3 regions of the Psychrosphaera sp. HA2-10 genome follow, and region 1 is predicted to be linked to each of the others. Evidence: predicted binding sites of a transcription regulator. Region 1 holds the regulator's gene; each other region holds the start of a gene.
What was found. Region 1 encodes ArgR, which controls arginine synthesis, uptake and breakdown. Its sites were predicted from a motif close to ANTGAATANNTATTCANT; they were not measured.
Positions count from the first base shown of each region.

Region 2: a site for ArgR is predicted at 1,308-1,325, ahead of gltB (glutamate synthase large subunit). Genes of this name have one in related genera too.
Region 3: a site for ArgR is predicted at 1,335-1,352, ahead of ACZ1GV_RS07135 (citrate synthase). Genes of this name have one in related genera too.

Region 1 covers NZ_CM146341.1:2,328,295-2,331,581, forward strand. The annotation lists gene ACZ1GV_RS10600 (SdpI family protein) at 1-607, shown strand, start outside; gene mdh (malate dehydrogenase) at 643-1,584, opposite strand; gene argR (transcriptional regulator ArgR) at 1,730-2,194, shown strand; gene ACZ1GV_RS10615 (NfeD family protein) at 2,215-2,673, opposite strand; gene ACZ1GV_RS10620 (SPFH domain-containing protein) at 2,685-3,287, opposite strand, start outside.
Region 2 covers NZ_CM146341.1:432,099-435,385, reverse strand. The annotation lists gene folE2 (GTP cyclohydrolase FolE2) at 153-1,079, shown strand; gene gltB (glutamate synthase large subunit) at 1,442-3,287, shown strand, end outside.
Region 3 covers NZ_CM146341.1:1,576,821-1,580,107, forward strand. The annotation lists gene sdhA (succinate dehydrogenase flavoprotein subunit) at 1-397, opposite strand, end outside; gene sdhD (succinate dehydrogenase, hydrophobic membrane anchor protein) at 397-744, opposite strand; gene sdhC (succinate dehydrogenase, cytochrome b556 subunit) at 738-1,112, opposite strand; gene ACZ1GV_RS07135 (citrate synthase) at 1,497-2,783, shown strand; gene ACZ1GV_RS07140 (efflux RND transporter periplasmic adaptor subunit) at 3,054-3,287, shown strand, end outside.

The sequences.
Region 1 (3,287 bases):
AGTAGCAGCTATTGCCATCAATTTGGTACCTGAAGGATTACAGCTCCCAATTCATTGGAACGCTAGCGGTGAAGTAGATCGATTGACTAACGCTGCCACAGCGCTAATAATGCCTCCTGTTTTGATGGTAGCGTCTCTTTTGATTCTAACTGTATTAAAGCACTTAGAGCCGAGAAAAGAGAACCTTACTCATTCATTAACCGCCGCGCGAGCAATCATAGCGTCGGTGGTTGTTCTACTTGCAATTATAGAAGCCGGTTACGTTGCAATAATATTAGGTGTCGAATTTGAAATGCATAAAGTCATCCTTGCGTCTGTAGGATTAGTGTTAATGGTCGCAGGTAATTTTATGAGTAAAACTAGAAGTAACTTTTTTATCGGCATTAGAACGCCTTGGACATTAAGTAGTGACGAGGTTTGGCGGAAAACACATAGGCTAGGTGGTAAATTGTTTATGTTAGCCGGTGTTATTACAATGCTTGTTGCTCCTTTTGCTAACAACGAGCTACTAAAATTAGTGATCCCTGTTGTTGTTGTTCCTGCTGCACTAATACCCGTCGGCTATTCATGGTGGTTATGGCGAGAAGAACAAAAAAAGCACCCTTAGGTGCTTTTTTTTAATAAAAACTAACGTTGTTTTTATTATTTACCGTTTACGAACTCTTCACCTAGTGTGATGTCGCCACGTAAACCTTCGATCATTTCAGCTTTACATTTAGCTTCAAAGTCACTTAGGTCGCCGTAATGGAAAATTTCTTTTACGCCATCTTTACCAATCAAGACTGGCTGAGCAAAGAAACGAGCATCTTCACTATTTACTTCTACATATGTGTATTCGTAAACATCATCTTCGCCGTTAATAGCATCTACTAGGCTTAAGCAAAAACGTGCAGCTGCAAGGCCCATAGATAAAGTAGCAGAACCGCCACCGGCTTTAGCTTCAACAACTTCTGTACCAGCATTTTGGATACGGTTAGTTAGTTTCTCAATTTCTTCTTGTGAGAACTCAACGCCTTCTACTTGAGAAAGAAGAGGAAGGATAGTTGTGCCACTGTGACCACCGATAACTGGAACAACGATGTCTTCACAGTTTAATCCTTTTGCTTCAGCTACAAAAGCTTCTGCACGGATTACGTCAAGCGTCGTTACACCAAATAATTTAGCAGGGTTGTATTTGCCTTTAGCTTTTAACGTTTCTGCAGCAATTGCTACTGTTGTGTTAACTGGGTTTGTAATAATACCAGTAAGTGCTTCAGGGCAGTTGTCAGCAATACCTTCAACTAATGTTTTTACGATGCCCGCATTGATGTTAAATAAATCTGAACGGTCCATGCCTGGCTTACGAGGTACGCCCGCAGGAATAAGAACAATGTCTGCACCTGTTAACGCTTTTGCAAGATCGTCAGCGCCAAAACCTTCAACTTTAACTTGAGTTGGGATGTGGCTTAAGTCAACTGCAACACCTGGAACAACCGGTGCAACGTCATATAAGGCTAATTCAGAACCAGCAGGTAACTGAGTTTTAAGTAGTAATGATAAAGCCTGTCCGATACCACCAGCGGCACCTAATACTGCAACTTTCATATTAATCTCCAATTTTAATCAATGATCGAGAAGTAAATTTTGCCGCAACCATACTGAAAGTTCGGCGAAAACTCAATTCGCAATTAGTATTATATGATGAAATGCATTAAAATTCCGCCTGAGTAGCTGGCAAGGAAAAAATACAATGACGCAAAACAAGCAAGAAGCACTAATTAAAGCATTTAAAGAGCTTTTAAACGAAGAACGTTTCGGATCGCAAATAGATATCGTCGATGCGCTTAAAAGCCAAGGCTTCGATAATATTAGTCAATCTAAGGTATCTCGGCTACTTACTCGCTTCGGTGCTGTAAGAACCCGTAATGCAAAACAAGAAATGGTGTATTGTTTGCCTGCCGAACTTGGCATGCCTACCGCAAAGAGTCCATTACGCCAGTTAGTTTTAGATATTAATCACAATGAAGCTATGGTTATTATCAAAACTAGTCCAGGAGCTGCTCAGCTTATTGCTCGATTATTAGATTCAGTCGGTAAAGCGGAAGGTGTATTGGGAACTATTGCTGGTGATGACACTATTTTTATCGCACCGTTAAAAGTAAGTGAGATTGAGCACACTCTCAATAATGTAAAAACACTATTTGAAACCGTATAACTCAACCTCTAGTTTAATTACTAATTATTAGAAACTGATTTGACCGTCATAAGACCTACTTGTATGTCGGTTACTTCAACCTTATCTCCCGCTAATAGCGACTCATCACTTTCTATTTTCCACGTAATGCCTGAATATTGATAACTTCCTGGCTGAGTTGGCGACACTGGCGTCTCTAACCTAAACTGGTGTCCAAACAAATCGGAGTGCACATTATGCTTAGGCTCGGTCTTCTGTAAATTAGATAGCGGCTTCCATAAAATAGCACTATAAACCGCTGACAAAACCGCAATGCATAACGAAATAACCGTCCATGTATCACTGATAATACCGAACTGTAATAACAATCCTGTTGTTAGCGTTGCCAATCCAATTAGAGTTAGAAAAAAGGTCGCAAAACCTAAAAAAACAATATCGATAACAGCGAGTAAAACGCCCGCTGCCATTAACATTTGAGCTGTATTTTCAAAAAATGACATCACAGTCTCCTTTAGCTTTTATTCATGGTGCCAATAATACTCATAGCCTGCGCAACCATGCTACTCGCGTCAGTGGCGTTATCTGGAAGCAGAACAACCGACGATTCCTTCGCTATAGCCTGTTTTGCACTTATTGCTTTTGTTGCTAGGTCTAGCTGAATCGCTTTCTGACCCTGCTCGGTCTTGGCTACGTTACCTATTGTTTCTAAGGCTTCCGCTTTTGCTACCGCAACTTGCATAATCGCTTTCGCTTCACCTTCTGCCTTTAATATTTGCTCTAATTTTTCAGCTTCTGCAGCAAGTACTTGCGCTTGCTTTTGACCTTCCGCAACATTAATTGCGGCTTGACGATCACCTTCGGACTCTAGGACTTGAGCTCGCTTTTCACGCTCTGCTTTCATTTGGCGCTCCATCGCTTCCATTACAGATTGCGGTGGAATAATATCTTTAATTTCATAACGTAAAACCTGAACGCCCCACGGACCGGCCGCTTCATTAATAGCTGCGACTATATTAGTATTTAACGAATCACGCTCTTCAAACGTTTTATCTAGTTCCATTTTACCTATTTCACTACGCATAGTAGTTTGAGATAGTTGAATAACGGCAAATAC
Region 2 (3,287 bases), 1.2 Mb from region 1:
CCTTATAGTAAAAAGTTGAGTAAAACACTAGGTTATTTGGTTAATTAAACCGTGCAAGTGTGGTATAAATAGACACTATAAGCGAATTACCTTTATATACAGCCCTCTCTATGACACATGAGGGCTTTTGTTGTTTAAAATTTGGAGATTACATGCCAACTAAAATGCCAGATATTGCAAATCAAGCGAAAGCCCAAACTGAAGGTGTGCTTGATTGGGTAGGGATGAGCAACATTGAAATGCCATTAATGGTTGAGATGCAAGGTGAGACTCGTCCGATTTCAGCGCTTGTTGAAGCGTTTGTTAACCTTAAAGAGCCAAAAGCTAAAGGCATTCACATGTCTCGTTTGTATTTAATGTTAGATGAGCTTTCAGTTGAGAGTGCGTTAAATATTAAAAACCTGCAAACACTGCTTACTAATTTTATTGAAAGTCACCACGATCTTTCAAATGCTGCGCACCTTAAATTTGAATTTGATTATCATATGCGTCGCAAGTCACTAATTAGTGGCAAACTCGGTTGGAAAGCCTATCCAGTCGTAATTACAGGTAACTTAACAGACGGTCTATTAGATATTGAACTTGCTGTAAAAGTACCTTACTCATCAACTTGTCCTTGTTCTGCTGCATTAGCTCGTCAGCTTATTCAAAACAAATTTAACGAGACATTTGATGGCCAAGCTAAGGTTGATGCTGAAACTGTTCACGCATGGTTAGGCTCTACGGAAGGTATTGTTGCCACTCCGCATAGCCAGCGTTCAATTGCAGAAGTTAAAGTTAAGCTTTCAGAAGCCGTTAATGACTTTCCAATTGTTGATTTAGTTGACGCTATTGAGTTTGCTCTTAAAACGCCTGTTCAGGCAGCAGTTAAACGTGAAGATGAGCAAGAATTTGCTCGCTTAAACGGTCAAAACTTAATGTTTTGTGAAGACGCTGGTCGTCGTATTAAAGCTGCATTAAATAATATTGAAGGTTATAAGGACTTCTGGTTACGAGTTAATCATTATGAATCTTTACATGCTCATGATGCTGTGTCAGTGGCAAGTAAAGGTATTGCGGGCGGTTATTCGTCTAAGTAGTTTATCTGAATATTATAAAAGCAGCTAACCAATCACTAGCTGCTTTTTTTATGCCCAGATTTTGTTTATAAAGTACGACTTGAAATAAAACCTCGCTGCAAACCAAGTAAAATCAAGATATAAGGCGAATATTACGGCTTAAATCGTAGTTAAATTACAAAATATTAGAGTTTTAATACTAATATTCTCTTGATTAAACCCTCTTCAAAAGATAGATTATTTAAAATTAATGAATTTATATTCACAACACCCTATCTAATTTAGCATCGCTATCTGCATTTTCAAATCGCGGTCACTTCCACTTTTATAGCTATACTTACTTTAGATAAATACACGTGTTGCGATATATGAGAGGTTCTCATTTGAATAATATCAAACATAATGCACTGCATGACGAACGTTGGGTTAAAGACAACTGTGGTTTTGGCTTAATTGCGCATTTAGAGGGCGAGCCAAGTCATAAAATTATTCGAACCGCTATCACTAGTCTAGCCCGCATGCAACACAGAGGTGGCGTATCCGCCGACGGAAAAACGGGTGATGGATGCGGTTTGCTGATGCAAAAACCCGATCAATTCTTTACCGCCGTGGCAGAGCAAAATGGTTGGAGGCTTGGAAAAAAATATGCCGTTGGCAATATCTTTCTTAGCCAAGACCCTCTCCTTAATCAGCAAGCAAAAAAGCTTATCACCAAAGAATTAGAAAAAGAAACACTGCAGATAGTTGGTTGGCGTGAAGTTCCAATTAATAAAAAGATACTTGGCGAAATTGCTACAGAAAGTTTGCCAGATATCCAGCAGGTATTTGTTAACGCTCCCCCGGGCTGGCGTAAAAAAGACTTTGAACGTCGACTTTACATGGCACGACGACGAATTGAACAACAAATGCTGCATGACACCGACTTCTATATTTCTAGCTTGAGCTGTTTAGTTACTATTTATAAAGGGCTAGTCATGCCGAAGGACTTGGCAGACTTTTACTTAGATCTTTCTGACATTAGAATGTCTACCGCAATTTGTGTATTCCACCAGCGATTTTCCACAAATACCACGCCTCAGTGGAAGCTAGCTCAGCCATTTCGATTTCTTGCACACAACGGTGAAATAAATACGATTAAAGGTAATCGTCAATGGGCTCAAGCTCGGCAATATAAGTTTCACTCGCCATTAATTGCTGATTTAAAAGAAGCGGCACCCTTTGTAAATTATGAAGGTAGTGATAGTGCATCCCTTGACAACATGCTGGAGTTATTTCTTGCCGGTGGGATGGACTTATTCAGAGCAATGCGATTATTGGTGCCACCTGCCTATCAAAAGCATCCTCAAATGGATGAAAAATTGAAAGCCTTTTACGAGTTTAACTCGATGCATATGGAACCTTGGGACGGCCCTGCAGGCATAGTGATTACTAATGGTCGTCATGTAGCCTGTAACTTAGATAGAAACGGCTTGCGCCCTGCTCGGTATATTATTACAAAAGACAAGTTGTTAACGCTCGCTTCAGAGTCGGGTATTTGGGACTACACTCCTGACGAGGTGGTTGAGCAAGGTCGAGTTGGTCCAGGTGAAATGTTAGCGGTGGACACCTATAACGGTAAAGTTTGGTATTCGGATGAAATTGATCATGATTTAAAAGATCGCCACCCATACAACGAATGGCTAGAGCAGCATATTCGTCACTTAGTACCATTTGAAGATTATGCGGCTGATAAAATTGGCACTCGGCTGTATGATGACAAGCAACAACGAATCTTACATAAGCTTTTTAATTATACTTATGAAGAAATAGAACAAGTTGTAAAAGTGCTCGCTTGTGATGGCCAAGAAGCCACTGGCTCTATGGGTGATGATACGCCGATGGCCGTGATGTCGCATAAAGTTCGCGATCTCTATGACTATTTTCGTCAACAATTCGCCCAGGTTACAAATCCACCTATCGATCCGTTGCGCGAAAGCCATGTAATGTCATTAGCAACCTGCATAGGTCGCGAACAAAATGTATTTGCCGAAACGTCAGGTTATGCCGACAGAGTTCTATTTGACTCGCCGGTATTAATGTACACAGACTTAAAGCAACTGAAAGAATTTGATCAAGAACATTATCGAACCGAGACGTTTGCCTTGTGCTACAACGCAAGTCAATTTTCGTTACAACAGGCAATTGAGAGTTTATGCAAAAAAGTTGCGCATTCTGTAAAAGAACATCAAA
Region 3 (3,287 bases), 750 kb from region 1:
GGGCTGCCTGCTCGCCACCAAAGTTTTTAGACTGACCACCAAAAGGACGTTGATAAACAGTGCCGTTTTCGAAACGAGAGAAAGGTAATCCTTTATTCTCCATTTCTAATATTGCCTCTGGTCCTGTTTTACACATATATTCGATAGCGTCTTGGTCACCGATAAAATCAGATCCCTTAACTGTGTCATACATGTGGTATTCCCAATTATCTTCGTGCGCATTACCTAGCGCTACTGTAATGCCACCTTGAGCAGATACAGTATGTGAACGAGTTGGGAATACTTTAGAAATCAGCGCGCAAGACTGGCCTGATTCTGAAATTTGTAAGGCGGCACGCATACCTGCACCACCAGCGCCAATAACAACAGCGTCGAATTCTCTAACTGAAATACTCACTAAACACCCCACAAAATAAATAGACCTGCTACAACATAAGCCAAGCCAATAGTGTTAAGAATAAAGCTAAGTACTGCACGAACTGACGAATTCTTAACATAATCAGTAAGAACTTGCCACAAGCCAATGCGAGTGTGAACCCATATACAAAGCAATGTAATAAATGTAAAAATCTTAACGCCTAAATTCGCGAATAAACCAGACCAAATCTCATACGTCATTTCTGGTGTTGATAAAAATACGTATAAAATGAAGAAAGTGTATGCCGTCATCAACAACGCAGTTGTGCGAAGAGATACGTAATCTTGAACACCATCTCTTTTCAACGAAGCTTGATTGATTACCATATCCATACTCCAGCCAAAATTACTGTTACAATCCAAATAGCAATCGCCAATTTGGCACTTAGGTTACCTGACTCCAACTCTTCCCAGTGACCCATATCCATTATTAAGTGACGGATGCCACCAATGATATGGTAAGAAAGTGCTGCCAATGTACCAATCGCAATAATCTTTCCTAAAACACCTTGCATTAGCTGTTTAGCTAACTCAAAGCCTTCGGCAGATTGAAGAGAAATGGCCCAAACTACAATAACGAAGATCAGAGCGAAGAACATCGCAACACCAGTGATACGGTGAAGAATTGACGCATTCGCCGTAGCTGGCATTGAAATGGTAGTCAGATCTAGATTTACAGGTCTTTGTTTTTTCACGATTACTTGCCTATCAGAGCTGTTTATTTATAGAGTATACCGATGAAGTACACCAATGGTTTTGTTGAACTTAAAATTTATTTTATTTGATCTAAATAAGCACAACTAACAGTACCTGCATACGAGTGCAGTACAAGGAGTATATATAGCGATTTACGATATATCAATTTCTGTTTAAATTTAACGTGTTAAAGAGCAATATTTATACAGGTCAGAATAATAGATGAATAATAATTAAACATTTGTGCAATAAAATTGACTTTTTACTCTACTTTAGAGTTACAATAGCGTGATTTTTTTAATGACTTATCTTAATTATTTCATTTTCTTCTATACTGATGACTATGATTAATTAAAACAACTACATATTCGAGGAGAACATGCATGGCAGATAAAAAGGCCACAGTTCAAGTCACAGGACAAGAACCATTTGATTTACCAATAATGTCAGGCACAGCTGGTAACGACGTCATTGACGTTCGTACACTGGGTAGCCATGGCGTTTTCACATATGATCCAGGTTTTTTGGCCACTGCTTCATGTCAATCAGAGATTACTTTTATTGATGGTGGTAAAGGTGTTTTATTACACCGCGGTTACCCAATTGAGCAGTTAGCAGATGGCTCTTCATACTTAGAGTTATGCTATTTGCTTCTTCACGGTGAGTTACCGTCGGCTGAAAAGCTAGAAGAATTTGAAGAAACCATCACTCACCACACTATGGTTCATGAGAAGATTGCAAACTTTTTCCATGGGTTTGTAGTTGATGCGCATCCGATGGCAATGCTTTGTGGTGTTGTAGGCGCACTGTCTAGTTTTTACCACGATGACTTAAGTATTACGGACCCTGCTCAACGTAAGCGAAGTGCATATCGTTTAGTAGCTAAACTGCCAACTATCGCAGCAATGGCATACAAATACAGCATAGGTCAGCCGTTTGTATACCCTCAAAACAAACTGTCTTACTCAGAAAACTTCTTACACATGATGTTCTCTGTTCCAGCAGAAGAGTACAAAGTTAATCCTGTTATAGCGAAAGCTATGGATAAAATTTTCATGCTTCATGCTGATCACGAGCAGAATGCGTCAACGTCGACTGTACGTCTAGCGGGTTCTTCAGGCGCAAATCCATATGCATGTATTGCAGCTGGTATTGCATCACTTTGGGGCCCTGCACATGGCGGTGCTAACGAAGCTTGTTTAACTATGCTTCAACAAATCGGTTCAGTTGACCGTATTCCAGAGTTCGTAGCTAAAGCGAAAGACAAAGAAGACCCGTTCCGTCTAATGGGCTTCGGTCACCGTGTTTATAAGAACTTTGACCCGCGTGCTAAAGTAATGCGTGAAACTTGTCATGAAGTTCTAACTGCACTTAACATCAATGATCCGTTATTAGATGTAGCAATGGAACTAGAGCGTATCGCGTTAGAAGACCCGTACTTTGTTGAAAAGAAACTTTACCCTAACGTAGATTTCTACTCAGGTATCATTCTTAAAGCAATTGGTATTCCTACAAGCATGTTCACAGTTATCTTCGCAATGTCTCGTACTGTTGGCTGGATCAGCCACTGGGACGAAATGTTAAGCGAAAAAGGTCAAAAAATTGGTCGTCCTCGTCAGTTATACACTGGCCCAGCAAAACGTGATTACGTTTCTGCTGACAAACGATAACTTTTGATTTACTCATAAAAAAGCAGCCTTTGGCTGCTTTTTTTATTTCTTCATTTCTTATTCTTATTCTTATTCTTATTCTTATTCTTATTCTTATTCTTATTCTTAACAAATTTAGCTAACTATTAGTCAAATTCGTCACATTTTTGTATTACCCTTCTCGCAATACTTACTTCATATTTGTAAGTAATTGATTTTAAATAAATTAAATAATGGCACGAGTAATGCGATAAACGTTTCAATACATAGCATTTAAAATGGACCAATGTAATGAACAAAAACCAATTAAAACGACTGCCACTTGCAATTATTTTCGGTGCAACACTATTGTCACTTCAAGCGTGTGAAGACGCGAGTGCTTCAATCGACAAAGAAGCAAAGCAAGAAGAAGTTATAAAAGTTCCCGTTGAAGCTGAAACCATCGTTCGCTCAAATATTGCTAACTATTACGCGGCTAACGCTATCCTTGAATCAACAGCTGAAGCCGATGTCATTAGTAAAGTT